DNA from 4 places in the Candidatus Sodalis pierantonii str. SOPE genome. Region 1 is predicted to be linked to each of the others. Evidence: predicted binding sites of a transcription regulator. Region 1 holds the regulator's gene; each other region holds the start of a gene.
What was found. Region 1 encodes Fur, which represses iron uptake genes when iron is present. Its sites were predicted from a motif close to ATAATAATGAGAACNACTATCAA; they were not measured.
Positions count from the first base shown of each region.

Region 2: a site for Fur is predicted at 2,721-2,743, ahead of SOPEG_RS15785 (Nramp family divalent metal transporter). Genes of this name have one in related genera too.
Region 3: a site for Fur is predicted at 2,106-2,128, ahead of SOPEG_RS09610 (DNA polymerase III subunit theta). Genes of this name have one in related genera too.
Region 4: a site for Fur is predicted at 3,151-3,173, ahead of efeU (iron uptake transporter permease EfeU). Genes of this name have one in related genera too.

Region 1 is NZ_CP006568.1:673,437-680,812, reverse strand. Features, by position in the region: partial or broken gene pgm (phosphoglucomutase (alpha-D-glucose-1,6-bisphosphate-dependent)) at 274-1,918, opposite strand; gene seqA (replication initiation negative regulator SeqA) at 1,939-2,493, opposite strand; gene SOPEG_RS30735 (hypothetical protein) at 2,663-2,863, opposite strand; partial or broken gene SOPEG_RS03580 (alpha/beta fold hydrolase) at 2,777-3,471, shown strand; gene ybfE (LexA regulated protein) at 3,653-3,940, shown strand; gene fldA (flavodoxin FldA) at 4,239-4,754, shown strand; gene fur (ferric iron uptake transcriptional regulator) at 5,080-5,547, shown strand; gene SOPEG_RS03555 (hypothetical protein) at 6,699-6,962, shown strand; gene glnS (glutamine--tRNA ligase) at 7,029-7,376, opposite strand, start outside.
Region 2 is NZ_CP006568.1:3,136,158-3,143,533, forward strand. Features, by position in the region: partial or broken gene SOPEG_RS15775 (IS5 family transposase) at 1-467, opposite strand, end outside; partial or broken gene SOPEG_RS15780 (aldo/keto reductase) at 543-1,443, shown strand; gene SOPEG_RS15785 (Nramp family divalent metal transporter) at 1,445-2,683, opposite strand; gene SOPEG_RS15790 (NupC/NupG family nucleoside CNT transporter) at 3,060-4,244, shown strand; tRNA gene SOPEG_RS15795 (tRNA-Ala) at 4,373-4,448, opposite strand; gene gltX (glutamate--tRNA ligase) at 4,575-5,981, opposite strand; tRNA gene SOPEG_RS15805 (tRNA-Val) at 6,228-6,303, shown strand; tRNA gene SOPEG_RS15810 (tRNA-Lys) at 6,322-6,397, shown strand.
Region 3 is NZ_CP006568.1:1,876,651-1,884,026, reverse strand. Features, by position in the region: partial or broken gene SOPEG_RS09620 (S9 family peptidase) at 1-342, shown strand, start outside; partial or broken gene exoX (exodeoxyribonuclease X) at 422-1,140, opposite strand; gene SOPEG_RS09610 (DNA polymerase III subunit theta) at 1,713-1,940, opposite strand; partial or broken gene ftnA (non-heme ferritin) at 2,319-2,818, shown strand; gene yobA (CopC domain-containing protein YobA) at 3,080-3,454, shown strand; gene copD (copper homeostasis membrane protein CopD) at 3,455-4,345, shown strand; gene SOPEG_RS09590 (YebY family protein) at 4,385-4,738, shown strand; partial or broken gene SOPEG_RS09580 (IS256-like element ISSoEn2 family transposase) at 4,958-6,168, opposite strand; gene SOPEG_RS09575 (IS5 family transposase) at 6,985-7,376, opposite strand, start outside.
Region 4 is NZ_CP006568.1:2,984,740-2,992,115, reverse strand. Features, by position in the region: partial or broken gene radD (DNA repair helicase RadD) at 1-817, opposite strand, end outside; gene rsuA (16S rRNA pseudouridine(516) synthase RsuA) at 1,081-1,788, shown strand; partial or broken gene SOPEG_RS15060 (Bcr/CflA family multidrug efflux MFS transporter) at 1,814-2,892, shown strand; gene efeU (iron uptake transporter permease EfeU) at 3,222-4,052, shown strand; gene SOPEG_RS15050 (DNA adenine methylase) at 4,200-4,712, opposite strand; partial or broken gene istA (IS21-like element ISSoEn3 family transposase) at 4,817-6,369, shown strand; gene istB (IS21-like element ISSoEn3 family helper ATPase IstB) at 6,381-7,190, shown strand; partial or broken gene SOPEG_RS24995 (IS256-like element ISSoEn2 family transposase) at 7,283-7,376, shown strand, end outside.

The DNA of each region.
Region 1 (7,376 bases):
CACCGTTTCCGCTGGCGGGCAATAACATATTGCCGGCGCCCCCCCCCCGCCGGGACGGGTTAACCGCAGCCAAAAAAAACGGCCATCGGAGGATGGCCGGGTGGTGAGTACCTTATCGAGGTCGCGAAGCGTGCCCGCTTGGTTTGCTGCACGCCTGAGCGGGCAATATTTACGCCGGCCGAGTTCGCGAACCGCATTCGCTTTGCGCGATCATCGCCGTTGGGTTCGCTGAACGCCCCATTAGCCAAGACCCGCCGCCGCGGGGTGGGGGGGTTATTTCGCCCCTGCCAGCACGTCGCTCACGATATCCACCGCCTCTTTCTCGATCTGTTGGCGGTGCTCTGCGCCGAGGAAACTTTCGCAATAGATCTTGTAGGCTTCTTCCGTGCCGGAAGGACGGGCCGCGAACCAGCCGTTTTGCGTCATTACCTTCAGCCCGCCAATGGACGCGCCATTGCCCGGCGCCGCCGTCAAGCGCGCGGTGATCGCATCGCACGCCAGCGTGCTGGCGCTGACCTGCTCGGGAGAGAGCTTGGACAAAACCGCTTTCTGCGCGTGGGTGGCCGGCGCCTGAATGCGGTTGTAGCTGGGCGCGCCAAAGCGCTTCGCCAGTTCATCATAATGCTGCTGGGGATTTTTGCCGGTCACGGCGGTAATTTCCGCCGCCAGCAGGCACATGATGATCCCGTCTTTGTCGGTGGACCAGGGCTGACGGTCAAAACACAAAAATGACGCCCCGGCGCTCTCTTCGCCGCCGAAACCCAGGCTGCCGTCAAACAGGCCATCCACAAACCACTTGAAGCCTACCGGCACTTCCACCAGCCGGCGGCCGAGACTGTCAACCACCCGGTCAATCATGGCGCTAGACACCAACGTCTTACCCACGCCCACCTCATCGCCCCATTGAGGGCGGTGCTGAAACAGATAGTTGATCGCCGCCGCCAGGTAATGGTTCGGATTCATCAAGCCCGCCGGGGTGACAATACCGTGCCGGTCATAGTCCGGATCGTTGGCGAAGGCCAAATCGAATTTATCGCGTAGCGCCAACAGCCCCGCCATCGCCGATTCCGACGAACAGTCCATGCGAACGATGCCGTCATGAGCGAGATGCATAAAGCGGAACGTCTGGTCGATCTCTTCATTGACCAACGTCAAATCCAGCCGGTAGTGCTCGGCAATGCGCTGCCAATAGGCGATGCTGGAGCCGCCCAGCGGATCGACGCCCAACTTCAGCCCGGCGCGTTGAATGGCCGGCATATCCACCACGCTGGCCAATCCCTCAACATAGGGCTGCACCAGATCCTTGGCGTGGATATGACCACTTTGCCAGGCTTTGTCGAGCGTCAGGCGTTTGACGTCGTGCAGATTATCCGCCAAAAGCGCATTGGCGCGCTCTTCTATAACCCGAGTGACATTAGTGTCGGCCGGCCCGCCGTTGGGCGGATTGTATTTGATACCGCCATCCTCTGGCGGATTATGGGAAGGCGTGATAACAATGACGTCGGCCTGCGCGCCGCCGCCGCGATTGTGGCTCAGGATGGCATTGGAAATCGACGGCGTCGGCGTATAGCCATTATCCGCCTGCACAATCACGTTCACGCCGTTGGCGGTCAGCACTTCCAGCACCGAGATAAACGCCAGTTCGGAGAGCGCATGGGTATCTTTACCCACGTAGCAAGGCCCCTTGATACCCTGCTTGGCGCGCTCTTCGACGATAGCCTGACTAATGGCCAGAATGTGGGCTTCGTTGAAGCTATGGCGCCCGGCGCTGCCGCGATGTCCCGAGGTGCCAAACTTTACCGCCTGGGCGCTGTTGCCCGGCTCAGGCCCGCAATACATAATATTGCGACGTTAATTGTGCCACATTGATTAAATCACTCTGGCGAGCGGGCTGCCCGGCGCGGGGGTGATTGGCCATCGGCACTTCTCCGTTGCTAGTCAATTAAATTTAAGAGTGCCGCAAACTTTTTCTATCAGCTCCGTTGGGAACTGCATCGCCAGCATAATATGTTCAATCATGCTCCGTTTGCGGTCGCTATTGGTATTGGTAATGACCCAATAAGGCGTACCGGGCACCTGTTTGGGTTTGGTCTGGTGGCCGCTTTGCAGCAGCGTTTGCCTGTCGCCGGCAAAATACGTGCGGGTACGGCCGTGCAGTGTTTCGGTAGACGCGGCGAAGGCCTGCGGCGACAAGGTGTACAGGGTGGTCAACACCAGCATGAAACGATCCACTATCTTGCGTTGCAAAGCATAGTCGTCTGAGAGCAATAATTCACGCATTGCGCGAACCCTCTCGGGCAGTGGACGAACAGATTCCGATTTTTCTGAGGCTTTTGCCCCAGAAGTCACCGCCGGTGCGGGAGTTGACGCTTGGTCAACGCCGGGGGTGAACTTCAACATACGGCGCAGAATATCAGAGGCACTTTCGCCAATGTGCTGCGTATGGCCGGCAATATAGCGATAAAGATCTTCATCGACTTCAATAGTTTTCATTGTAATCCGTTAATTTCCACATAAATCAATCGCCCCGATTATACAAGTTAAACCCGGGCAACGAACAGCACCAACCGCCGTTGCGGTGAAAAAGTCAGAATCTGCCCGGGCGATCGGCCCGCCCGCGCACCCACCTTTTTTTCCCATTGCGGCGTTGGCGGCGCCAAACTCATGCTAGGCTATAGCTTTTATCCGCAGCAAAAGGAGCGCTATGAAATTGAACTATCGGCTGCAGGCGGCGCGCCAGCCGGAACAGGGTCTGCCGGTGGTGCTGATCCACGGTTTGTTCGGCAGTCTGGATAATTTGGGCGTACTGGCCCGTCCCCTGGGTGAAAATCATCGCACGCTGCAAATTGATTTGCGCAACCACGGCCTGTCCCCCGCGCCCCCACCATGGGCTATGACGAAATGGCGTGGGATGTGCTGGCGTTACTGGACGCGCTGCTTATTGAGTGCTGTATCGTCATCGGTCATTCGATGGGCGGCAAGGTGGCAATGACGCTTTGCGCGCTGGCGCCGGCGCGCATTGCGCCGGCGGTGGTGATCGATATGGCGCCGGTGGCCTATCAGGTCCGCCGCCATGACGCCATTTTCGCCGCCCTGGCGCGCGTCAGCGAGGCTGGGATAACGCAGCGCAGCGACGCCGCGCGGCTGATGGAACAGGATATTGACGATCCGGGCACCATTCAGTTTCTACTGAAATCGTTTGATCAGGGACAATGGCGTTTCGCTCTTGACAGCATCCAGCATAATTACGCCGACATTATCGGCTGGCGAACACTGCCCCCTTGGCCGGGGCCGATACTGTTTATCCGCGGCGGTAATTCCCCCTATCTGGATGACCGCTACCACGAGACTCTCCGCCAGCAATTTCCCCGCGCCCGCGCCCATGTGGTGGCCGGCGCCGGCCATTGGGTGCATGCCGAAAAACCGGAGGCGGTAGTGCGCGCCGTCGCGCGTTTTCTGACGGAAGCATAAGCCGGACGCGGCAGTTGTTAGCCATTGTCGCCACCCGCTTCACTGGGGTAAGATGACGGGTTTTTGGATGCCGGCTACCTCCAGGGACCAGTGAAACTAACGCTACGGAGGACGCCGGCCAGGGCTCAGGCCAGCCGCCGGCGACCCCGGCGCTTACGGTTGCATATTCCCTTCATCAACTATGGCAAAAGAACAAACGGACCGCACTACGCTGGATTTATTTACGGATGAACGCCGCCCGGGAAGGCCGAAAACCAGTCCTCTTTCTCGGGATGAGCAGCTCAGAATCAATAAGCGTAACCAGCTGCGGCGCGATAAAGTGCGCGGGCTGCGTCGAGTGGAGTTGAAAATCAATGCGCAGGCGGTGGATGCGCTGAATAAACTGGCCGATCAGCGGGATATTTCCCGCAGTGAGCTTATCGAACTTATCCTGCTGGTGGAGCTTGAGCGCCAGCGGCCCGCCGGCTGAAGGAGGGGTCCCGCGGCAGTGGAGCGTCATTTGTGGCACAGGCAGTAAGCAGACCGATCGCTGGCCGTGAAGCAGGCCGCGCGTCTGCCTGCCGCTCATCTATGGCACAGGCATCACGCCGGCGCGCCTTTGTACCTGCGGCGTACACGTCACGCCGGCCACGGCACGGCGGGCGCAATTGACGCAAAAAGTCCCCGCCGGCAGGTATCTCCTTAAGTGAGGGTCTGCTATCATTGCCCTTATCAGCTTAAGGTTGACGATTGGGCATACCCTTAATTTTTATGAGGTTTTGATATTCATGGCGAGTGTAGGCATTTTCTTTGGCAGTGATACCGGCAATACCGAAAATATTGCCAAGATGATCCAAAAGCAACTGGGTACCGATGTTGCTGATGTTTTTGACATCGCCAAAAGCAGCAAAGAAGATCTGGAACAGTACGACCGGCTGCTGCTGGGTATCCCGACCTGGTATTACGGCGAAGCGCAGTGCGACTGGAATGATTTTTTCCCCACGTTGGAAGATGTCGATTTCAGCGGCAAGATAGTTGCGCTGCTCGGCTGCGGCGATCAGGAAGATTACGCGGAGTATTTCTGCGACGCGATGGGCACCCTGCGGGACATTATTGAACCCCACGGCGCCACGCTGGTCGGCCATTGGCCTACCGCCGGCTATCATTTCGAGGCGTCCAAAGGGCTGGCGGACGACGACCACTTTATTGGTCTGGCCATTGATGAGGACCGCCAGCCCGAGCTTACCGCCGAACGCGTCGACGGCTGGGTCAAACAGGTTCGCGAAGAGATGAATTTGGCTTAACGCCTTACCGCCGTCCGGCCTCCCCGGACGGCATGACGCCGCATTGTATGCTTGATAAATAATTCCTTTCAAATTGATAGCTACAATTTTGTAAATTTTTTTTTTTCGCCAAAGCAGTACAATGGCACCACACTTTGTATGATTTTTTAAACCTAAAGAGGTAACATAGTCCTTACTCGCTGAGTGGGCTATAATGAAAATGAGTCTCTTTTTCATTTCTGACCGCGAGCTCTATAATGAGACAGTGATACATTTTTCGGGCCGACGATTGTTATAGGCTATGTTCGCTTATAACTTGATTATCAAGTAACAGGACCAAACCCGCATGACTGACAATAACATCGCATTAAAGAAGGCCGGCCTGAAAGTGACCCTTCCCAGGCTCAAAATCCTGGAAGTGTTGCAAGACCCGAAATGCCACCACGTCAGTGCGGAAGATCTGTATAAAAAGCTGATCGACATGGGTGAGGAAATCGGGCTGGCCACCGTTTACCGCGTACTCAATCAGTTCGATGACGCCGGCATTGTCACCCGCCACAATTTTGAGGGCGGCAAATCGGTTTTCGAGCTCACCCAGCAACACCATCACGATCACCTTATTTGCCTGGATTGCGGCAAGGTCATCGAATTTCGCGATGAGTTTATCGAGGCGCGCCAGCGCGACATCGCGAAAAAGCACAATATCAAACTGACCAACCACAGCCTCTATCTTTATGGCCATTGCGCGGAAGACGACTGCCGTGAAGATGAAACCTTGCATGATATAGATGATCCGCACGTCGTAAAATTCTGACACCCGTCCTATGCCGTCACGTTACCGCCATACAATCACGACCGTATAAAGAGAAACCGCCGCCGGCGGTTTTTTTCGCCTTGCTTTTACACCGCATAACGCCCCTTTTTTTCTTACTTGCCGCCAAGACAGGCTTGTGCTGTCTCAGTGTTCCATTATGTCTCCCGCTCGCCACACCGCCTTGCCCTCGTCCCTCTCTTTGACGAGCGGCATCATGCCACGGCCCTAGGGTTTAGTTTGTTTCGCCGTTTAACGGTTTCATCGTCCCCTGACTTCCCCGTTTTGTCATACCACCGCCCCGCTATTCTCCCGTACTGAATCAGCCTTTTACCCGATGACGGCGGAGAAGTTAACTTCTTAGGCTATTGGGCGGTGGGCTTATATGCCGATAAATTATTATCAGCCCCTAGCCCGGCCCTGCCCTCAAAAAAACAGGGGAGCAGGGATCCGTTCACAGCGCTTACCCGCCGAGCCCTCCCTGGAAGCGGTAACGCTGTCTCCTAACGTCTTTGGTCGACCTACAGGTATCCCGATGATGAAACCTATCCTGCAAGACACCCCTGCTGTCTCATCGCTGGAAGCGTCTCCCGCCGCGCGAGCGCCGCTCACGTCTGAACCCAACGGCGTAAGGCAAGCAAAATTGTTACGCCCAGCCACCGCGGCGAGGAGCACACCCCCGGCATCCCCGCGCCCCTTGCGTATTGATGTGGCGCTTGCCAACGTCACCACCCTGCTTACTCCCGCACCGTCGCGCCCCAGCAAAAACGCCCAACACGACGCCGCGACCGCTAGGCACCCGGCCACGCAATCTGGCTCCCCGCCGCGACGGTTACGCAACCCGCAACGCGATACCGCGGCCGGTGCATACCCGTCTAGGCAATCGCCCTCATCGCCGGTGACCCTCAGGCGTCCGCGGGATCCCGTCGCGGCAGTGGCGAGCCAGGCTCCGCCGCGGCCGCCGAAACCTTCGCCGTTGACGGCACGCACCTGCGGCGATAGGGCCCTCATTATATGCGCAAATCGATCATGAGGGCCTGCCCACGTTTCGCTCAACGGGTATCACGTTCGTTCCCTACGACAAAACCGTTTACGCCGCTCTGCACGGCCCTGAGCCCCTCATCTCTAACGTCCATAGGGCCCCAGAGGGGAGGGTGCATTCCTGGATCGATTTTAGCGTCGAGAGAAAAAAGCATGCGGCGTTCAAGGCGTTGACATCCCGCGTTAAGCAACTGGTGGATGACAAGGTGATCCCGTGCAAATATGCGCCGCCGGCCGATGCGTTAGATAACAGCTACATCTGGGCCGACAAGCCCAACCATTATCAGCTACGCCTCAGGCACAATCCGCACGCCTATAGCTTGGATAAGCTTGAAAACTTGCCGAAAGCATTGCAGCGCGGGCAGAAAGAGGAATAAGCGGCGCAGCGTAACCGCTCCCCCCTGCGCCAGAAACGGAAAGATCACCGCGCGGGGGGGATAAGATCACATCCCGGCTTTTGCGGCCCAGGTGTCGCGCAGCCCCACGGTGCGGTTGAACACAGGATGGGAGGGGCTGGAGTAGCGGCTGTCGGCGCAAAAATAGCCTTCGCGCTCAAACTGGAAAGGTTCATCCGCATTGGCTGCCGGCACGCCGGCTTCGACAAAGCCCTGACGGATAACCAGCGAATCCGGGTTCAGCGTAGAGAGAAAATCTTCCGCCGCCGCCGGATTGGCCTCGCTAAACAACCGGTCATATAGACGAAACTCCGCCGCGACGCCGCGGGTGGCCGATACCCAGTGGATCACGCCTTTCACCTTGCGCCCGTCGGCGGGATCTTTACTTAGCGCATC
Region 2 (7,376 bases), 2.1 Mb from region 1:
ACGCTATCTACTGCCAGATGAAGCTTGCGCCATACTCTGCGCCTCTCAGCCCCATGCTGCCTGACTTTCCATTCGCCTTCGCCGAAGACTTTCAGGCCGGTGCCATCGATGACCAGGTGTGAGATTTCGCCGCGGGTTGGCGTTTTTATGCTGATGTCGACGGTTTTTGCTCGCCGGCTGACCAGAGAGTAATCTGGGCAGCGCAGCGACAGCCCCATCAGTTTAAAAATCGAGTCAACGAAACCCTGTAACGCCCGGAGCGAAAGGTTAAACACGCGCTTTATCATCAGAACCGTGGTAATGGCCATATCGGTGTAGTGAAGCGGCCGGCCACGATGTTCAGGTAGTGTACTCTCAGTCCATGCAGCAATGGCTGACTCATCAAGCCATACTGTCAGGTCCCCCCGCTGCCTGAGCGCATTGTTATATGCGGGCCAGTTGGTAATTTTAAACTTTTGCTTTGCCATGGGGACCTGATGTTGAAACGAATGTAGTGATCAGAGCCGCCAGTCACCTAAAAGTTCGATTTATTCAACAAAGCCGGGCTTTGGCACAATTTTGGCGATGCCACCTTGTTGGACACCAGCCGCCAAATGCTGCGTCATGCCTTCGGTCTGGGCATTACCCATTTCGATCTCGCCAATAATTATGGTCCACCGCCGGGATCGGCGGTGGAAAACTTTGGCCGGCTGCTGCGCGAGGATTTTACGCCCTACCGCGATGAATTGATTATCTCCACCAAGGCGGGCTACACGATGTGGCAGGGGCCTTATGGTGATTGGGGATCGAAGAATATCTGGTGGCTAGCCTGAACCAGAGTTTGCGGCGCCTGGGGCTGGATTATGTGGATATTTTCTATCATCACCGGCCGGATCCGGACACGCCCCCCTGGAGGAAACCATGGCGGCGCTGGATCTCCTTGTGCGCCAGGGCAAGGCGCTGTATATCGGTCTGTCGAATTACCCGGCGCCGCTGGCGGAGCGGGCATTCGATCTGTTGCGTGAACTGGGCACACCCTGTCTTATTCATCAGCCGAAATATTCGATGTTCGAGCGCTGGGTGGAACTTCAATTATTATCCAGTCTGGCCAGCCATGGCGTCGGCGCAATCGCCTTTTCGCCGCTGGCGGGCGGAGTACTGACCGATCGGTATATTAACGGTATCCCGGAAGACTCGCGCGCCGCCAGCCAGAGCGTCTTTCTCTCCGGCGCGCAGTTGACCGAGGAGAAGATGGCGAAAGTTCGCCGCCTCAACGCGGTGGCCGCCGCCCGAGGGCAAAAATTGGCGCAAATGGCGCTGGCGTGGGTGCTACGAGGCGATCGGGTCACGTCAGTGCTGATTGGCGCCAGCAAAACCGCGCAAATTGACGATGCGGTCGCCATGTTGTCCAACCGGCAATTTAGCGAGCGTGAGCTGGCCGAGATCGAGGCCATCCTGGCCTGATCTAATGCCCCATGGTGGTGCCGATCAACAAGTAGATATTCAGCGTGACGACCACCGCCACGATAAGCCAGCCCAGCGTGTTAATGAGCGGCCTATTAACCAATTCGTTCATCAGCTGGCGGTTGCCGGTGAAGACCAGCAGCGGCACGAGCGCCAGCGCGATGCCGAAGCTGAGCAGCACCTGGCTCATCACCAGGATGCGCGTCGGATCCAGCCCCAGCAGAATGACTACGAACGACGGCAGCATGGTTATCACCCGCCGCAGCAGCAGCGGGATATGGAAATGCACAAACCCCTGCATCACCACCTGGCCGGCCATCGTGCCTACCACCGTGGAGGAGAGCCCCGCCGCGACCAGACTCAAACCGAACACCGTAGCGGCGGTATGGTTGAGCAACGGTGACAACGTCAAGTAGGCTTCATCCAAATCGGCGATACCGGTATGTCCGCTGAAATGGAACGCCGCCGCCGCGGTCGCCATCATCGCCAGATTGACGAACCCGGCAATCGTCATGGAGATGGCCACATCCAGTTTAGTGGAAGAGTAACGTTCGGCGCAGCTGCCCACGCGGCTGTTCTGGGTTAGCGAGGAGTGCAAATAAATCACGTGCGGCATGATGGTGGCGCCCAACACCCCGGCGGCCAAGAATACCGCTTCGCCGTTGGGCAGCGTCGGCCAGAGCATGCCGGCGCCCAATTCGCTCAGCACCGGACGGGAATAAAACAACTCGGCGATATAGGCGGCGGCGACAAACAGCAGCAGGCCGCCTATCACGACTTCAAGCGGTTTTTGCCCGCGATTTTGCAGCATCAAGATTAAAAAGGTGACAACGCCGGTAATTATCGCGCCCTGAAGCAGCGTTACCCCCAGCAGCATTTTAAAGCCGATGGCGGCGCCGATAAATTCCGCCAGATCGGTGGCCATCGCGATGATTTCCGCCTGTACCCAATAGACCCAGACCGCCGGACGGGGAAAACGATCGCGGATATGTTCAGCCAGATTCTTGTCGGTGGCGATCCCCAATTTGGCGGACAAAAGCTGAATCAGCATCGCCATAATATTGGCCCATACCACCACCCACAGCAGCCGATAGCCAAAACTGGCGCCGGCTTGAATATTTGTAGCGAAATTACCGGGATCGATATACCCAATCGCGGCGATAAAAGCCGGTCCGAGTAGGGAGAGCTTTACTTTTCTCGCTGCACGATTGGCGTTATCCGCAGCACGGCTGTCCACCATAGTAATAAACCTTATCAACTAACATGTTTATGAGAATATACAAATGATAATGATTATCAAGTGCATTTATAGCGATTCTGCTTATCTCTGCGATAGCAGCTATTAATGCACCGCATGTCCCACGGTCGGACGGCCCGGGCTCAACGTCGTTTCACCTTGACACTAAAAGTATAGCACAGGCTATGTTTTAGCCTAGCACAGATCTTAACCTTTCGATCCTAATAATTAACAAAAATGCATAAAATTTCGAATGTGGACGATAGCCGCGCAGGAGAGAAAGAGGATTTTGCTATATTTGCAACTTATAACTCGTTTTTACCTGCCCCGTTACATAGAATGAGCGGCGAATTCTGCCTACCTTATTTTTGGAGCAACTATGTCCCGCATTTTGCACTTTGTCCTGGCACTCGCCATGGTGGCGATCCTGGCAATGTTGGTTAGCCGCGATCGTAAAAGCATTCGCGTGCGTTTTATTATCCAGCTGTTAGCGATTGAAATTTTACTCGCCTATTTTTTCCTCAATTCCCACATTGGTCTGGGCTTCGTGCAAGGTTTCTCCGCCCTGTTCGATAAGCTGCTGGGTTTTGCCGCCGAAGGTACCGGTTTCGTGTTCGGGAATATGAATAAACAGAGCCTGGCGTTCTTCTTCCTGAACGTCCTTTGCCCGATTGTGTTCATCTCGGCGCTTATCGGCATCCTGCAGCATATCCGCGTGCTGCCCTTCGTTATCCGCATCATCGGTACGGTGCTGTCGAAAATCAACGGTATGGGCAAACTGGAATCGTTCAACGCCGTGAGTTCGTTGATCCTCGGCCAGTCGGAAAACTTCATCACCTATAAAGATATCCTCGGCAAAATGTCCGAACGGCGCATGTACACAATGGCCGCCACGGCGATGTCGACGGTGTCCATGTCCATCGTCGGCGCTTATATGACCATGCTGGCGCCCAAATATGTCGTGGCGGCGCTGGTGCTGAATATGTTTAGTACCTTTATCGTTCTATCTTTGCTCAATCCCTACCGGATAGAAAAAGAAGAAGATTTGCAGATGAGCCATCTGCACGAAGGACAAAGTTTCTTTGAAATGCTGGGCGAATACATCCTCACCGGGTTTAAAGTGGCGATTATCGTCGCGGCGATGCTTATCGGGTTTATCGCGCTGATCTCTGCCGTTAACGCGCTGTTTAGCCTGCTGTTCGGCATAAGTTTTCAGGGCATCCTCGGTTATATTTTCTTCCCGTTCGCCTGGGTGATGGGCGTGCCCGCGCACGAAGCGCTACAGGTAGGCAGCATTATGGCCACCAAATTGGTGTCGAATGAATTTGTGGCCATGATCGATTTGCAGAAAGTCGCCGGTGAATTATCGCCGCGCTCGGTGGGGATTCTGTCGGTGTTCTTGGTGTCGTTCGCCAACTTTTCATCGATAGGCATCGTCGCCGGCGCAATCAAGGGCCTGAACGAGCATCAGGGCAACGTGGTCTCCCGCTACGGCCTGAAACTGGTCTATGGCTCTACGCTGGTCAGCGTGCTGTCGGCCGCCATCGCCGGCCTGGTGATTTAACGCCGCTCCTGCCGCGTGAGATGCACTCCGGCCTGTCGGTCGGGACGGGTCAGCCTGGCTGGCCCGTTTTTTTCCTGAAGACGCCCGGTCCAGACGTAAAAAAACCGGCCGAGGCCGGTTTTTTTTATTGGTGGAGCTAAGCGGAATCGAACCGCTGACCTCTTGCATGCCATGCAAGCGCTCTCCCAGCTGAGCTATAGCCCCGTACACATGATGTCGTCTCTGGTGGACGGGGCGCATGATATGAATTTCAACAAACTCTGTCAACGGCTAAATTCGCCAAACGGGTCAAACGCTGAAAAAGCCGTCAAATCAGCGCTGACGGGCCCTTTATTGCGCTCGCTGGGCGATAAAATCCAGCGCCAAATCGATGCGCGCCAGAGACCGCGACTGACCTATTGCATGCACGGTAACATCAAGGGCCGGGGACTGACCGGCGCCGGTTACCGCAACGCGCAGCGGCATACCCACTTTGCCCATGCCCACCTGCAGTTCCTCGGCCGTTTGTTCAATGGCCGCATGCACCGAAGCCGGCGTCCACTCGTCGAGCGCCGCCAGCTTGGCGCGAACCGCCTGCAGCGCCGGGGCCGCCACCGGGCGCAAATGCTTCTTGGCCGCATCGACATCAAATTCGCTGTCTTCGTAGAAATAGCGGCAGCTGGCGGCTATCTCTTTGAGGGTTTTGCAGCGCTCGCCGAGCAGTTTCACCAGCTCCGCCAATTGGGGCCCGGTACGGGTATCAATCCCCTGCTGCTCAATATGCCAGACCAGATGCGTGGCAACGTAGTCGGCCGGAAGATCATTGATGTAATGATGATTAAGCCACATTAGTTTTTCGGTGTTAAACGCGCTGGCGGATTTGCTTACCGCGTCAAGGCTGAATAGCCGCTTCATGTCGTCGACGCTGAAAATTTCCTGATCGCCATGGGACCATCCCAGGCGCACCAGATAGTTCAGCAGCGCTTCCGGCAAAAAACCGTCATCGCGGTATTGCATGACCCCCACCGCGCCGTGGCGTTTGGAAAGCTTCTTGCCGTCGTCGCCCAGAATCATCGAAACATGGGCATAATCCGGCACCGGCGCGCCCAGGGCCTTGAGGATATTGATCTGCCGCGGCGTATTATTGATATGGTCCTCACCGCGGATGACGTGGGTTATCGCCATATCGTAGTCGTCCACCACCACGCAGAAATTATAGGTGGACGATCCGTCGGTGCGGCGGATTATCAGATCATCGAGCTCCTGATTGCTGAACTCAATAGGCCCGCGGATAAGATCGTTAAAGACCACCGAGCCGTCCTGCGGGTTGCTAAAACGCACCACGCAGGGTTCATCCGCGGCGTGTTGGTCGTGGCTGTCGCGGCAGCGTCCGTCGTAACGCGGTTTTTCGCCGCGGGCCATCTGCGCTTCGCGCAGCGTCTCTAGCCGCTCTTTGGAGCAATAGCATTTATAAGCGGTGCCATGGGACAGCATATCGTCAATGACCGCGTTATAGCGGTCGAAACGTTTAGTCTGAAAATAGGGGCCTTCGTCCCAGTCCAAGTTGAGCCAGTTCATACCGTCCATAATGGCCTCAATCGCCGGCGGCGTTGAGCGCTCAAGATCGGTGTCCTCAATGCGCAGCACGAATTCGCCGCCCAGATTGCGGGCGAACAGCCACGAATAGAGCGCGGTACGCGCGCCACCAACATGTAAATAGCCCGTAGGGCTGGGCGCAAAACGGGTTTTAATTTTCATCAGCTACATTGCCTTCATTACGCATGGCGAAGAGCCGGAACGGCGCTTCCGACCCATAATAAAAAGTGGGGAATAGTCTACCACTTAGGGCCGAATCCTCAACGCCTGTCCTCATAGGGGCGGTTTTTTCACGCATCATGGCGCAAAACCGCCCGGGATGGCTAAATTTAATACGAACACGCAAATTCACGGGAAAAATCGTTGACTCATTGCGGCGGTTCCCTATAATGCGGCTCCACACAGCGGGGGTGATTAGCTCAGCTGGGAGAGCACCTCCCTTACAAGGAGGGGGTCGGCGGTTCGATCCCGTCATCACCCACCAATTCTGACGTCTTTAAGTGGGTCGTTAGCTCAGTTGGTAGAGCAGTTGACTTTTAATCAATTGGTCGCAGGTTCGAATCCTGCACGACCCACCACTTTCCGTTTTCCCTTTCTCCGTTTGCCTGTTTGTAGTCTTTATCAATATTCATCGTCGTCTAACCTGTCGCGCCGCTGTCAAAGGCACGCTGCAAATACGCCCGTGCGTTCAGGTTGCTGTTCGCCGCCGCAGACGGCACGCTGCAAATACGGCTATGCAGCCAGGTTGTGATGCTGACTACCGCAGACGGCACGTCTCTGTGCCCCGTTCTCCTCTCGCTAGTCAAGACGCCGAAATGGCAACGCTATCTGTCATAGGCAACGAGTGATTAAGTTGCTTACGATTCAATAGCTCGTTACATTAGCTTCAGATTCCACAGCAGGCTAATCGGCGGGGTAATGCTGCTCGAGCCCTACAGCACAAATGTTAAGGTAAAAAATTGCACAGTATGTAATTGCTGGATAATAGATTACCCATAACCTTATGCCTATGGCATTGCTATAAAATCCTCCGGCGATAACTGATAATGTTATCCCCCCGGTAATATCACGTTTATCGATACAGCGATGGCTCAACTCCAGAGTAATGAATGCATTAATGGTAAATGCCCAATAATAAATGGCTATCGTCTCACTCAATCTATTGGTCGGCCAAGGAGTATTGAGAGGATAACATAATCAATAGCATTACTTTATATCAACGAATAAATAACTCACCCACGACGGAGCAGAATAAGGGAATGGATATCGTTGCTGGAAACAGCGTGCTTTAGGCCCAAAAGTAACCAAAAATGTAAGAATGACGCTCATAAACGTGGCGTCCATCCGAAACTTACCCCACTTCTAACCCATAGCAACACCGCCGCAACGCTTGAAATGTGTATCCCGTTCTAGAGGGCAAAGACATTTACTGTTGCGGCATTAATGCTATTGATAATTTTCTGAATTGACTCTCTCTTTCCCCAATTCAATTATCCAAGTATTTACCATTCTGTTTTCTTTATAAGATATCACCAGGCACACTTAATTGCTCAAAAA
Region 3 (7,376 bases), 1.2 Mb from region 1:
TTCGTGGATGTGGTGACCACTATGCTGGATGAATCCATTCCGCTGACGACCGGCAAATATGAGGAGTGGGGAAATTCACAGGAAGAAGCCTTCTATCATTATATTCTGCAATACAGTCCCTATGACCAGGTACGTGCGCAGGCTTATCCTCATTTGCTGGTCACCACCGGCCTGCATGATTCGCAGGTGCAGTATTGGGAGCCGGCGAAGTGGGTCGCTAAACTGCGTGAAATGAAAACCGACGATCATCTGCTATTGCTGTGCACCGATATGGACTCCGGCCACGGCGGCAAATCCGGTCGCTTCAAAGGCTATGAAGGGGTATCGATGGAATATACCTTTTATTCTGGCGCTGGCCAAAGCCGCCGGCAGCCCGCCGACGGGGCCCGCTTAACCCGTGAGAAAGCGGCGTCGTGCAGCTTTATTCCCCGGTATGTCCCTCGGCATGGCGGTGTGCTTCGCTGGCCGCCCCGGAGAGATGGTAGTTGAGGCTATAACGCAGGTCGGCGGATAAATCGCGCAAATTGGCCAGCAGCCAGTGGAGATAACCGGGGTCATCACGGGCGATCTGCGCCAGCGGCTGGCCGCGGTACTTACCGAATTTCAGGCTGGAGAGTAACGTGGCTGCATTACTTATTGCCACCATCTTGCCACCATCTCCTCGGGGCTCCAGCCGGAACCCTGCCGTATCTTCATCAACAAGGCGGCGGTGACGTAGCAATCGTACAACGCCCGGTGGGGGTAGAGCTCCGCCGGCGGCGCAACCTGCAACTTAAGCGCATAACGCAGATATTGATTGCCGTACTTGATACCGGGGTACAATTTGCGCGCCAGTTTCAGGGTGCAGATCCACGCACCGTTCATCTCCGGCAACATCCGCCTGTCGAAGGCGGCATTATGCGCGACATAATAGGCGCTGCCCTGGCAACGGCCAATAACGCGCGCGATGCGCGGTTTATCCGCCACCATCTCTTCGGTGATATGGTGAATAACCATCGCGTCCAGTCCAATGGAGCGTCCCGGATTCACCAGATCGCTCATAACATTGCTGATGCCCGTATCGCTAAGGTCCAGCGAGGCGATTTCCACGACGCCTGCGTCAAGGCCGCAGGTCTCAGTATCGATCACGCGAAAGGTCATAATAGGTCCTGTGCTGGCAAAGTTGCCTTATTATGACGCCTTAAGCGGCAATAAAAAACCCGCTGCGAGGGCGGGTTGATAGGAAAGGAAGCGGCGAGGCATCACACAATGTCGGCAGGCGCCTTTTTGCTGCGCTTTTCGGTACGCTTTTCTTCCGGGGTTTTCAACGGTTTCTTCTTGGTATCTTTTTTACGATCCATTCCCTTACTCATAATGACCTCTCAGTGGCAGACAGGAAATGCTGGATTTATTAACTGCTGATTGTCGGTCGTTGGCAACACAAATTGTGCTATTTCGTGCCGAAACAGAATGACGGGCCTTGCGGTGCCGGGACCGTCAGCGAAACGCGGCGCAGGGTGCGCCAGTTATCGCGCGACGCATGCCGCCGCGTGATAGTAGGCCGCGCGCGTCCGGCAATTGAACGCACATGCGGCAAAACGGAAAACGCGGCATAACCTTCACGTCGCCATTAGCAATTCGGGCGCATAGGCGAGGGGGTTTACCCCCAGGAATAGACGGCGATGAGACACCACATTGTGGCACAGGGCGCGCAGCCCTCTGCTTGGGGAGGATTACTTGCGCGCCTCGTAGGGGAGGCGGGAGAAGTTGAGTGAAGCCTGCCGGTAGAAGGTCACGCGGGTACGGAAATAGTCGCGTAACTGCGCGGGTTGGTCCCGCTCCACCTGTTCCGCCACCACCGACATGTTATAGCGCTCTTTGAACGCCACGGCAGACGCCGCCAGGTCGACGTTGATTTTATCGCGCGTTGGCTCATCAAGGGTGGCTAAATTGTACGTCATCGTGACTCCTCCCGGTTCATTGCGGTTCGGCGTTCAAAATAAAGCAGCCGGCGACGGTTTGCAAGCCACCGGAGGGAAGGGGTGAATAATAATCGTTTCTATTACGTCTTTGGCATCTTTGCCGTGGCGATACAGAGTGGCGGGGGAAATAATGGTTAATTAAGAATGCAAATAATAATCCCTATCAATTCCAAGCGAGGAATAATTATCACTCCCTGGTGCGGAAGAGTGAAATTATCGCAGGTCATTGAATTTGAATGATTTTAAATTATCCGTCTATTTCGGAATAAGCCGGTTTGTTTTTCCCGGTGATGTTGGCATAATAGCGAGAATAAATCACCTGCACATCCCATAAAGACGCCAGACAATGTTAAAAAAATGGCCAGCAAGCTAAATGAACAATTAAATCTCGAATTCTTTTCCGCCAATCTCTATTTGCAAATGAGCGCATGGTGTAATGACAAAGGATTAGAGGGCGCTAGCCAGTTTTTCAAAACCCAGTCCAGCGAAGAGATGGATCGCATGCGCCGCCTGTTTGATTATCTCAATGACACCGGCACCATGCCGGTACTGGGGGCTATCGAAGCGCCGTCGGTTGGGTTTCCTTCCCTGGCCGAGCTGATCAAACTCGCTTATCAGCATGAGCAAATGATTACGCAGAAGATTAACGAGCTGGCCCATGTCGCCATGACGCTGCAGGATTATTCCACGTTCCACTTCCTGCAGTGGTATGTCGCCGAGCAGCACGAGGAAAAAAGATGTTCAAGTCAATCCTCGACAAGCTGGCGCTGGTGAACACCGACGCCAGCGGCCTGTTCTTTATCGATCAGGATTTCAAGAAAATGAATGGCGATAACAGCGTCGACACCACGATGTAAGCGCCTGTCTCTGCTGATGATTTCTCCCGTCCGCCCCTGCATTACCGCCGGGGCGGACGGGTGCGTTATCCTCGACTTCACCTGCCTCAGCCGCTATTATTTGCTCGCGCTCATGTCAGCGGGATAGCCAGCCTTGCCCGAACCTACAGGCCTTTTTCGCCGCTGGCGGTAATGGCTATGCAGTGGATCCTGCCGTCTTGTTTCCCGTCGCCATGGCGTTTATTCCGACATTTATCTACTTAAGGAAAGCCACTAATGTCAATGCAACGTATTGCCGCGCCGGTGTACGCGCTGGCGTTATTTGCCGGAGCGATATTGTGCGCGCCGCGGGCAGAAGCCCATGCGCATCTCAAGACGCAATATCCCGCTGCCAATGCCACCATGACGGATGCGCCGCAGGCGCTTACCCTGACCTTTACCGAAGCGATTGAACCCGCTTTTAGCGGCTTAACGTTAACCCGCAAGGATAACCAGCCCGTGCCGACCGGGCCTATCAAGACCGATTCGGCCAATGCTACCCAAATCATCGTTCCGTTTAAGCAGCCGCTGACCGCCGGCGAATACGTGGTAGCGTGGCATGTGGTTTCGGTAGATGGGCATAAAACCCAGGGCAGCTACTCCTTCAGCGTCAAATAAATGGCCTCGTTGTTGGCCTGGTTCGCGGCCTGCCGTTTCATTCATTTTGCCGCGCTGATACAGCTCGCCGGCGTGTTGCTGTTCAGTGAACGTCTGGCGCCGCCCGCGCTGCAGCCTCTGCTGCGGCGCGCATTCCGGCGCAGCCAAAGCGGTTTGGCGCTCGTGGGCCTGCTGACGGCCATCGCGCTACTGGCGCTCCAGGCGGGACTGATGGGGCAGGGGTGGCCGGATACTCTACGATTGGAGGTGTGGCGCGCGGTGCTGCATACCTCCTTTGGTCAGGTATGGTTCTGGCACCTGATGCTGGCGCTGGCGACCTGCGGCGCGACGCTCGGCGCGCCGGCCTCTCCCTGGCGTTACCCGCTGTTATTGATGTTGTCGATGGCGGCGCTGCTCAGTCTGGCGTTCACCGGTCATGCGGCGATGTATGACGGCTTACGCGGTGTGGCGCAGCGCTGCAACCAGATGCTGCATCTCTTGGCGGTGGCGGGATGGTTGGGGGGACTGTGGCCACGGTTGCTAACGCTGCGCTGGCTTAGGCGCGCGCGTTTACGCGCCGGCGCCTTGACGGCATTGATGGCCTATTCCCGCAGCGGTCATGTGTGGGTGGCGCTGGTAATCCTCACCGGAGTACTGAATACTTTCTTGGTTCTGGGGCATTGGCCCCTCGAGCTGGGACAGCCCTATTCGCGTATGCTGCTCATCAAGACCGCCGCCGTCGCTGCCATGGTAATGCTGGCGTTAACCAACCGCTACCGGGTTGTCCCGACCATGCGCACTGACGAACCCCGCGCCATTAAACGGTTGACCCTGTTGACGCTAATGGAAATCGCCTTGGGCGCGCTGGCATTGTTGTTGGTCAGCGTATTTGCGATGCTCGAACCCCAATAAGTCACGGCTACGGGCCGTTAGGTTATAAGCAGGTTTATCATGAAAAAACGATCGGTTGTTGTCGTCCTCGTATTGCTGGCCTCGCAGTACGCCAGCGCTATGGAGATTATCACCCTAAGCAAATTCCAATACGGTAAGCAGTGGGCGTTCACCAAAGAAGAAGTGCAGCTCATGTGCCGCCCGAATCACGCGCTGTGCGCCCTGAATATGAGTACGTTGATGCAATACCCGTTGAACGAGCAAGCCGAACAGCAACGAAAAGAAGGCCATGTCCACGCACAGCCCATTGACACTATTTTGCTGGATGATCCCGACCGGCCAGGGCAGAAAATGAGTATCGCGCCTTTTGTCGAGCGTGCCCAGCAGTTGTGCGTGGACAAAGCCGTACCCTAACGGTGAAGGTTGGGAAGAAATCGCCAAAGTGCAAAGGTTAAGCAACTGAAGTGTGTCTGTTATCACAGAGTTAAACTTTGATGACAGAATATGCGCGCAATGGCGCCTCGGCGGTGGAAAAGCGGGGTCTGCGCTCTATACTTAAGGCTGTAGGACGTTAAAAGCCTACGAAAAATGCCACTTTTGACCCTGTACACGATTCTGTGTAAATGCCTTTTCTCAGAAGTGACCGTCCAGGCGGTGTCACCGAACTCGATAATAAAGCGGCTCATTGCCATGCGCCAGTCCCTCAAAGGCATTGTCCATTTCTGTGAGGCCGCCTGTATCGCCAGCCACACCACCTTTTTCACTGCGTCGTCGATCGGGAACACCTTGCGCTTTTTGATGGCATGCCGGATCACGCTGTTTAACGACTCGATGGCGTTGGTCGTGTAGATCACCTTGCGGATATCCGTTGGGTAGGCAAAGAACGTGGCCAAATTGGCCCAGTTTGCCTACCAGCTTCGACTTATTTGCGGGTAGCGGATGTCCCAGGCACTGGAGAACGCTTCCAGCGCCTGCAAGCCGGCTTCTTCCGTAGGGGCCTGATAAATAGCTTTCAGGTCGCGGGTGACGGCCTTGTAGTCCTTCCAGGAGACGAACCGCAAGCTGTTGCGCACCATATGCACGATACACAGCTGGAGCCGCGCCTCCGGATACACCGCGTTAATAGCGTCAGGGAAACCTTTCAGCCCGTCTACGCAGGCGATAAGGATATCGTTCAGGCCGCGGTTTTTCAGCTCTGTCAGCACGTTCAGCCAGAACTTTGCGCCTTCATTTTCGGCCAGCCACATACCTAGCAACTCTTTCTGGCCTTCGATGTTGATGCCCAGCGCCAGGAACACAGATTTGTTGATGATGCAGCTGTCCTGCCGGACTTTTAGAACGATATAGTCAAGATAAACAATGGGATAGACTGCATCCAGAGGCCGGTTTTGCCATTCAACAACCTGCTCCATGACCGCATCGGTGACCTTTGAGACCAGCGCCGGCGAGACATCGGCGTCATACAGCTCTTTGAACGCGGCGGCGATCTCGCGGGTGGTCATCCCTTTGGCGTACAACGATAAAATCTGGTTATCCATCCCGGTAATCCGGGTCTGGTTCTTCTTCACCAGTTGCGGTTCAAAGGAACCGTCACGATCGCGCGGAGTACGCAGCGCCAGCGGGCCATCGCCAGTGGTAACGGTTTTTGTGGAATAGCCGTTGCGGGCGTTGGTCCCCGGTTTAGGCTGATTTTTATCGTAGCCGAGGTGATGGGTCATTTCGGCATTGAGAGCTGCTTCGACGCCGATTTTTTTCAGCAGCCGATCGAAGTGACTGAGATCTTCAGGGGTTTTGAGATTTTTGGCCAGTTCGTTAGCCAGAGCCTGCAACTGTTTTTCGTCCATAAATTAACCTGTTTTTGATGTTGGATTGAACATATCAAAATCAGGCAAATACACAAATTTCTAAACAGGCTCTTAAGCATCCCTCTCCAGCGAGGTTGATCTTCTCACCATAACGGTTATTGTGCTCTCTCTAGCGGTTGTTTTACTCATTTCAGTGGTTATTGACCCCCTCCTAAGCCAGTCACAGCAAGGCTTTGCGGGCTACGGGGATCTTATAGGATCTCTTTTTGATCTTATCATGATCTATTTATAGGATCTGACCTGTGGAAAACGGGAATAAAACACCTCTCGCAGGGTCAAAAACGCCACATTTCCCGGCCACTTTTGTCAAATGATTTCTTCATTAGCGCTCATCATCGTAAACCAGCGTACTCAAACGGCTTTGGACGGCATGCAGGATTTTTTCACCTACAGACCTCAATATCACCTCTTCGGCTCTTATACACGCGCTCTGAGTCCATAATCGGCTTTGTATCAAACAGACTTCGCGTAGCTACACGACTTCTCGACTCAACCAGCATGATAACGTCAGCGACCTGGCTTAAATTAAGCAATGTATGCTAATCAACAGTGGTCAGGCGTATCCGGTTTGAAGCCATAAGGAAAGTTCCCTTACATAAGAACCAGAGTGATGAGCGAAACATAGTATCGATATACCTTACCCTTGGGAGCCTAGCAGCACTTGTCGATAAGCCGTAATGGTCGGGACAGACTATGATAACTCACTACTTCATAACAAGCAGACTCATGAGACTTACGGCGCTTTGTTGAATAAATCCGAAATTTGTGACGACTTCCTTCCTATCAGGGCGATTGTTACATGATGCGGACGCTGTTTGGCATTCCTAACAGTGTGATCCGGTTAAGTGCTTTAACCATTGCCATTGTCTCACCTACCTGCGCGTCATAGTCATGCAGACTCAGATGACCACCCAGAAGTGTTTTAAACCGGAACATGGCCGTTTCAGCCAGTGAACGCCGGTGATAACCTACTTTCTTTTTCCAGGTATCGTTATTGCCGCTCAGATGCTGATTTGCCACCGCATGGTTACGCTCATGGTATCGAGCTGGCCAATATTGCGCACCACTTCGCGGTGGGATAAGCGGCTTTATTTTTTTCCTCAGCAGAGCATCATGACAGTAACGCGTATCGTAAGCACTGTCAGCCGACGCTTCCCTGATTTTCCGGTGGGTTTGGTTAATCAGCC
Region 4 (7,376 bases), 2.2 Mb from region 1:
GGCGACAGGTTGAGAATTTCGTCGGCGTGCTCGACGGTCGCGGCAAAGATCATCACCCCCCGTCTGGCGGCGCCGTAATCGCGGATCTGCGCGACAATCAGCGGCGTGATGCGGCGCTGGCGCTGCAATTCGCCGTTGAGGTCGACCGCAGGATAGTCGCCCAGCGCGTTGGGCGAGAGGCGGCTGAAATCGTAATGGCGCACCGGCATATCCAACCGTTCGGGCGGCACCAGATAGCCATGCTTCACCATATAGTGCAGCGGCAGTTCAAAGATGCAGTCGCGAAAGAAACAACGCTCATCGCCGCCTACCCTCCCGTGGTAATGAAAATGATAAATCCATCCCTTGCCCAACCGGTAGGGTGTCGCGGTAAGACCGAGAACGCGCAGCCCCGGATCCCCACCTCGCGCAGATGGCGGATCACCTGCTGATATTGGCTGTCGTCATCCCCGAGGCGGTGGCATTCATCGATAATCAGCAGCGAGAAAGGGGTGGAGAACGCAGCCAGATTGCGCGCGACGGATTGTACGCTGCCGAAAACCACCTTGCCGGCGCTGTCGCGCAGCTTCAGGCCGGCGGCGAAGATAGCCGCATCCAGCCCCAGGGCGCGGTATTTTTGCGCATTTTGCGCCACCAGCTCTTTCACGTGCGCCAACACTAGGACACGGCCGCGCGCCAGGCGCGCCAGCTCGGCGATGACCAGGCTTTTGCCGGCGCCGGTGGGCAGTACAATCAGTGCCGGCGTGCTGTGGCGGCGAAAGTGCTCGACGGTGGCCTTGACCGCTTCTTGCTGATAGGGGCGAAGCGTCAGTGCCATCAGCGCCGCACCGTTCCTAATGGAAGCGGAGAGGGGAAATTGATCGTGATAATCGCTGTCTTCATAATGAAATAGGATGGAAGCTAATAATTCAAGTGGATGCCCGCTAGGCGCGGCGGGCAAGCCCCGGTATACTCATGGCATAAACAGCAACGGCTGTTCCGCCTGCGCGTGGGGCTGACGTTTTTTCAGCCGCGGCGGCTCCCCAGCGAGGGTGCCGCAATCGCCAAGCGCTTCCCAAGATTACAGGCAAAACAACGTTAATGCGACTGGACAAATTTTTATCTCAACAGCTGGGCATCAGCCGGGCCCTGGTGGCGCGCGAGCTGCGCGCCAAACGCGTCACCGTGGATGACGAGGTGATTCGGCAAGGGGCGTTCCAGCTGCTGCCTGAACACCAGGTGCGCTTTGACGGCAACGTGCTGCAGCAGATTCTGACCGCGCGCTATTTCATGCTGCACAAGCCCCAGGGTTATGTCTGTTCCACGGACGATCCCGATCATCCCACTCTCTTGTATTTCATTGATGAACCGGTGCCGGATAAGCTGCACGTCGCCGGCCGGCTGGACATTGATACCACCGGTCTGGTGCTGCTGACCGATGACGGGCAATGGTCGCACCGGCTAACGTCGCCGCGGCATCATTGCGAGAAAGACTATTTAGTGACGCTGGAACAGCCGCTGGCGACGGAGACCGCCGAGCGTTTCGCCGCCGGGATAATGCTGCGCGGCGAAAATCTGCCTACCCGTCCCGCCCGTTTGGAAGCGCTTTCGCCGCAGCGGGTCCGTCTGACCCTCAGAGAGGGACGCTATCACCAGGTTAAACGCATGTTCGCCGCGCTCGGCAATCGGGTGATAGCGCTGCATCGTGAGCGAATCGGCGCCATTGTGCTGGATGCGCATCTTCAGCCGGGGGAATACCGCGCGCTGACCGCCGAAGAGATCGCCAGTGTAGGTCTGCCGACGGATTGAATCATTAAAACACTGAATCAGGCTGATGAAAGGAGTATGGAGAGTGCATCCCGAACGTAAAAAACATATCGGTATTGTGGTGATACTGGGACTGTTGTCCATGCTAATGCCGCTCGCTATCGATATGTATCTGCCCGCATTGCCGATTATCGCGGCGGAGTATGGCGTCAGCGCCGGCAGCGTGCAGATGACGTTGAGCGCCTATGTGCTCGGCTTCGCTATCGGCCAGCTGTTCTATGGCCCGATGGCTGACTGTCTCGGTCGCAAACCGGTCATTATGTTCGGCACATTCTGCTTTGCGCTGGCCGCGGCCGCCTGCGCGCTGTCGCAATCGGTCGAGATGTTGATTTATATGCGCCTGCTGGTGTTATTGAGCTGGCACGCGATTTTCTGGACGATCGGCCTGGCGGCGCTGGTGGCGACGATATTGGTGCTGGTGTTTATTCGCGAAACGCTGCCGCGCGAACGGCGGCAGAAGTTTCGCCTCAGCACCACCATCGGTAATTTCGGCTCGCTGTTTCGCCACAAGCGGGTGTTCAGTTACATGCTAGCCAGCGGTTTCTCGTTCGCCGGCATGTTTTCCTTTCTCAGCGCCGGGCCGTTTGTCTATATTGACCTCAACGGCGTGTCGCCGCAGAACTTCGGCTACTACTTTGCGATCAACGTCGTATTCTTGTTTATCCTGACGCTTATCAATAGCGGCTTTGTCGCGCGTTTCGGGGCGCAAAGCATGTTTCGGCTGGGCCTGACGATCCAGTTTGTCACCGGTCTTTGGATGATAGCGGTGCTGGCGCTGCATCTCGGTTTCATTCCGCTGGTGGTTGGCGTGGCGCTATTTGTAGGCTGTGTGGCTATGGTGACCTCGAACGGGATGGCGGTGATCCTGGAAGATTTTCCGCATATGGCCGGCACGGCGTCGTCGCTGGCGCGGGCACGCTGCGTTTCGGCGTCGGGGCGGTCATCGTCGCGTTGCTGTCGCTGGCGACGTTCGATAGTGCCTGGCCGATGGTGTTTTCCATGGCGGTTTGCAGCAGCGTCGCGCTGCTGTGCTATCTGTACGCCAGCCGTCCGCGCAAGAGCAAAGTACGGCTTTCGCTGGGCTAATAGACGCCTTCGGCTGGCGCCCCGCGCCAAGCTGGCTTGCGATCCGCCTGACGCGGCGGCGCTGACCAGCGCGTTGCCCTTGACTCACAAGGGAGTGCTATTCGCCTCGCCCAGGCCTCATCCGGGCGCATGGCCGGCCCGCGCGCGGCGGCGGCCATCGCCGCCAATTCCGCTGTTTTTCCTTACTTTCCGTAGGAATTGAGCGCGGCAGCAAAGTTGCAATTTTGCCGACGGTCACCTTGTTTTTCATAATAGGTAATGATAATCAATATCGTTCTTATTTGCGTTTGTTTACAATGGTCTGCCCTGGAGGCGGATGAGGATAAATGATGTTTGTACCGTTTCTTATCATGTTCAGGGAAGGGCTTGAAGCGGCGCTGATTGTTAGCCTCATCGCGGGTTACCTGAAAAAAACCGGACGCGGTCAATTGTTGACAAGGGTGTGGCTCGGTGCCATCACCGCGGCGCTGTTGTGTCTGGCGCTGGGGCTGGCGATTAACGCCACCACCGGTGAATTTTCGCAAAAGGAACAGGATCTGTTCGAGGGCATCGTAGCGGTTATCGCCGTCGCCGTATTGATCTGGATGGTACTGTGGATGCGCAAAATGTCCCGTTCGGTGAAAAATCAGCTGGAAATGGCGGTGGACCAGGCCCTGGCGCAATCCCAGCGTCAGGGATGGGCGCTCACCGGCATGGTGTTTTTTGCCGTGGCGCGTGAAGGCCTGGAGTCGGTGTTCTTCTTGCTGGCGGCGTTCAGCCAGGACGTGGGCATCGCCGCGCCGATCGGCGCGGTATTGGGTTTGGCCTGCGCCATCGCGCTGGGCATGGTGATGTACTGGACCGGTATCCGGTTGCCGCTGGCGGCCTTTTTCAAATGGACCAGCGTGTTTATTTTGTTTGTCGCCGCCGGGCTTGCCGCCGGCGCGATCCACGCGTTCCATGAAGCCGGGTTGTGGAACGGCTACCAATCAATCGCCTTTGATTGGAGTCAGGTGCTCTCGACGCATACGCTATTCGGCACGCTTTTGGAAGGCCTGTTAGGCTACCAGGAAACGCCGACGGTCAGCGAGGTGGCGGTATATTTGCTTTATCTGGTACCGGCGCTGATTTTGTTTTTCCTGCCGTCCCGGCACTCCCGGGCGGCGACGCTCGCCAAATAAGAAATTTTTCATCAGCCGCAAAACATCAGGATAATGTTATTGTAGCGATGCAATCAATTCTGGACTAATTTGCAAACAATTCTGGACTCCCATAACCCCTAAAAAATGGCTATTTTGGACAGTCCAGAATTGTTTGCAAACAGGAAATCAGGCGAAATTACGAATGACCAACTCGCGTCTACTATGACGGTTCTTGCCTAATGAGTATTTTAGGTCAACAACGTCGATATGAAGGTTTTTGAAGATGAGCCTCATTTCTGGGATATCATTAACTGAAATCACCATTCTTCCTGCTATTGAATGAGCAAGGCTATCAATGATGCTGTATTGTTCCAGGCCAAACGCTGCGCCATAGCCTTGAGTCTTCCAGTAAGGTGGATCAAGATAGAACAATGAGTGTGGCCTATCATATTTTTCAATACAAGCCTGCCACCCAAGATGCTCTATGGCTGCATGGGATAAACGCAGGTGAGCCTGTGATAGCTGTTCTTCGATTCTTAAGAGGTTCAATGACTGTGATCGCACAGCCGAAGTACCAAAGTTCTGCCCGCTCACTTTGCCACCAAATGTGAGCTGCTGAAGACAGTAAAAGCGGGCGGCTCGCTGTATATCGGTCAGCTGCTGGTTCCGGTCACATCCGATCACTGATTCCGATTTCACCCGATCACTGATTCCGGTCGCCCGATCAGCGATTCCGATTCTGTCCGATCGCTCATCTTCTGTTCCGCCATACTCTGGAGACTTTTAGCTTCCGGGGGCATGGCATGGCACGTAAAAAGAAGAAAGCGAGAACGGAAATGTGCATCTATATTAATGTTTTACGTATGAAATTCGAGCAGCGTCGCTCGAATCGCACTATCGCAGCAGCGCTCGGCATAGGCTGTACTACCGTGCACGATATCCTCGGCCGATTCACGGTAGCTAACCTGTGTCTGGCCATTGCCGGTGGAACTGTCCCCCGTCGACCTCGACCGCCTGCTCTATCCCGGCAAATCCGGAAAAGTTATCAATACTTTACCCAGCTGGCTTGATATCGATACCGAGTTAAGCCGCAAGGGCATGACCAAGCAGCTGCTCTGGATGGAATATCAGTCCGCCGTGGGCGGTGATGCCCTCGGTTACTCACAGTTTTGTGCACTGTTCCGTGACTGGAAAAAGAAGCAGCGGCGTTCCATGCGCATGGAGCACAAGGCTGGCGAAAAGCTCTTCATCGACTTCTGTGGCCCCACCGTACCTATCGTCAACCCTGCGACCGGTAGCGTACGCCAGGTCGCTATCTTCGTCGCTGCCATGGGCGTGTCAGGCTATGCGTATATCGAAGCCTGCGAAGGCCAGGATATGGCATCGTGGCTCAACGCCAATAGCCGCTGCCTGCACTTCATGGGTGGGGTTCCGGAGCTGATGATACCTGATAATCTGCGCAGCGCTGTCAGCACCCCTGACCGCTATGAGCCGGTCATAAACCAGAGCTACCAGGCGCTGGCAAATCACTATGAGACAGTGGTGCTACCGGCGCGCCCGAGAAAACCGAAAGACAAGGCGAAGGCAGAATCAACTGTGCAGCTGGTAGAACGCTGGGTTTTGGCCCGGTTGCGTAAACGTAGGTTCTACTCGCTGGCCGAACTCAACCAGGTGATACGAGAACTCAATCATGAGTTGAATCTGCGCCCCGATGCGTCATTACGGCGGACAAAGTCGCCTTGAACGCTTCGAGCAGCTGGACAAACCGGCTCTTGGGCCTCTACCGCCCACACAATGGGAATACAGTGAGTATCTCGTTGCCCGAGTGGGACCTGATTACCACATAGACTACGGCAAAAACTGGTACTCGGTGCCGCATCCGCTGGTTGGCGAGCGCGTTGACGTCATCGCCACCCAACGGCTGGTGCAAATCCACCATAAGGGCGTCTGCGTGGCTACGCACCTTCGCAGCGATAACGCCTATAGGCACACGACTCAGGCGGCGCACATGCCGGCTAACCATAAGGGGCAGCGCCAGTGGACGTCGGAAAGGCTGTGCAGTTGGGCGCTGTCGGTGGGTGTGTGCACACTGAAAGTGGTCGAGTCCATCCAAAAGAGCAAAGCCCATCCGGAGCAGGCTTACCGCTCCGTGCTGGGGCTACTCAATCTGCAACGGCGCTATGAGACGACGCGACTGGAGAAGGCCTGCGCGCTGGCGTTGGAGAAAGGGTGCATTAACCGCTCTTTCATAGCCAACGTATTGAAACACGGTCGTGAAAGTGAGGTCACCCAGGACGGAGCCGGCGTATCAATGCTGGTTCACGAAAACCTCCGAGGTCCGGACAGTTATCACTAAGGAGAATAAATATGGATACACTGTTAATGGCTCTGCGAGAGCTGAAGTTGTCGGCAATGGTCCAGGCGTTGGAGACGCAACGCGAACTCCCGGGGAGTTATGGGGAGCTGAGGTTCGAGGAGCGGTTGTCGCTGATGGTAGAAGCGGAAAATTTGCATAGAAAAAACAACCAAATATGCCGTATGCGACGGCAATCGCAAATGCGCTTGCAGGCAAAACCGGAAGATATCCGTTATATCCCTAGCCGAGGAGTGACACCGGAACAGATGCGAGATCTGCTAGGGGGACAATATCTGAAATATCAGAAAAGCATACTCATCACGGGGCCGACAGGTACGGGCAAAACCTGGCTCAGTTGTGCGCTTGGTGAGCAGACATGCCGGCAGCAATATAGCGTGCGTTACTGGCGAGTGGGTCGGTTGCTGGCCCATCTTCACCAGTGTCAGGTAGACGGGACCTATCTAAAACAGCTTAAGCAGTTAGAAAAAATAGAGTTACTGATCTTGGACGACGTGGGCCTAGAATCAATAAGTCCGATGCAGGCAACGATGCTGTTGGAGGTGATGGAAGATCGTTACGACAAAAGCAGCAGCATCCTGATCAGTCAACTGCCGGTGAAAAAATGGTATGGACTGATAGAAAACCCCACGACAGCTGACGCGTTACTCGATCGGTTAGTACACCCCAGCTATAGACTGGAACTTAAAAGCGAATCACTACGCAAAGAGCAAGGAGTAGCCAGCACAGGAAAAATAGACGCTTTGTTGAATAAATCCGAAATTTGTGACGACTTCCTCCCTATCAGGGCGATTGTTACATGATGCGGACGCTGTTTGGCATTGAGCCTGTTTAGAAATTTGTGTATTTGCCTGATTTTGATATGTTCAATCCAACATCAAAAACAGGTTAATTTATGGACGAAAAACAGTTGCAGGCTCTGGCTAACGAACTGGCCAAAAATCTCAAAACCCCTGAAGATCTCAGTCACTTCGATCGGCTGCTGAAAA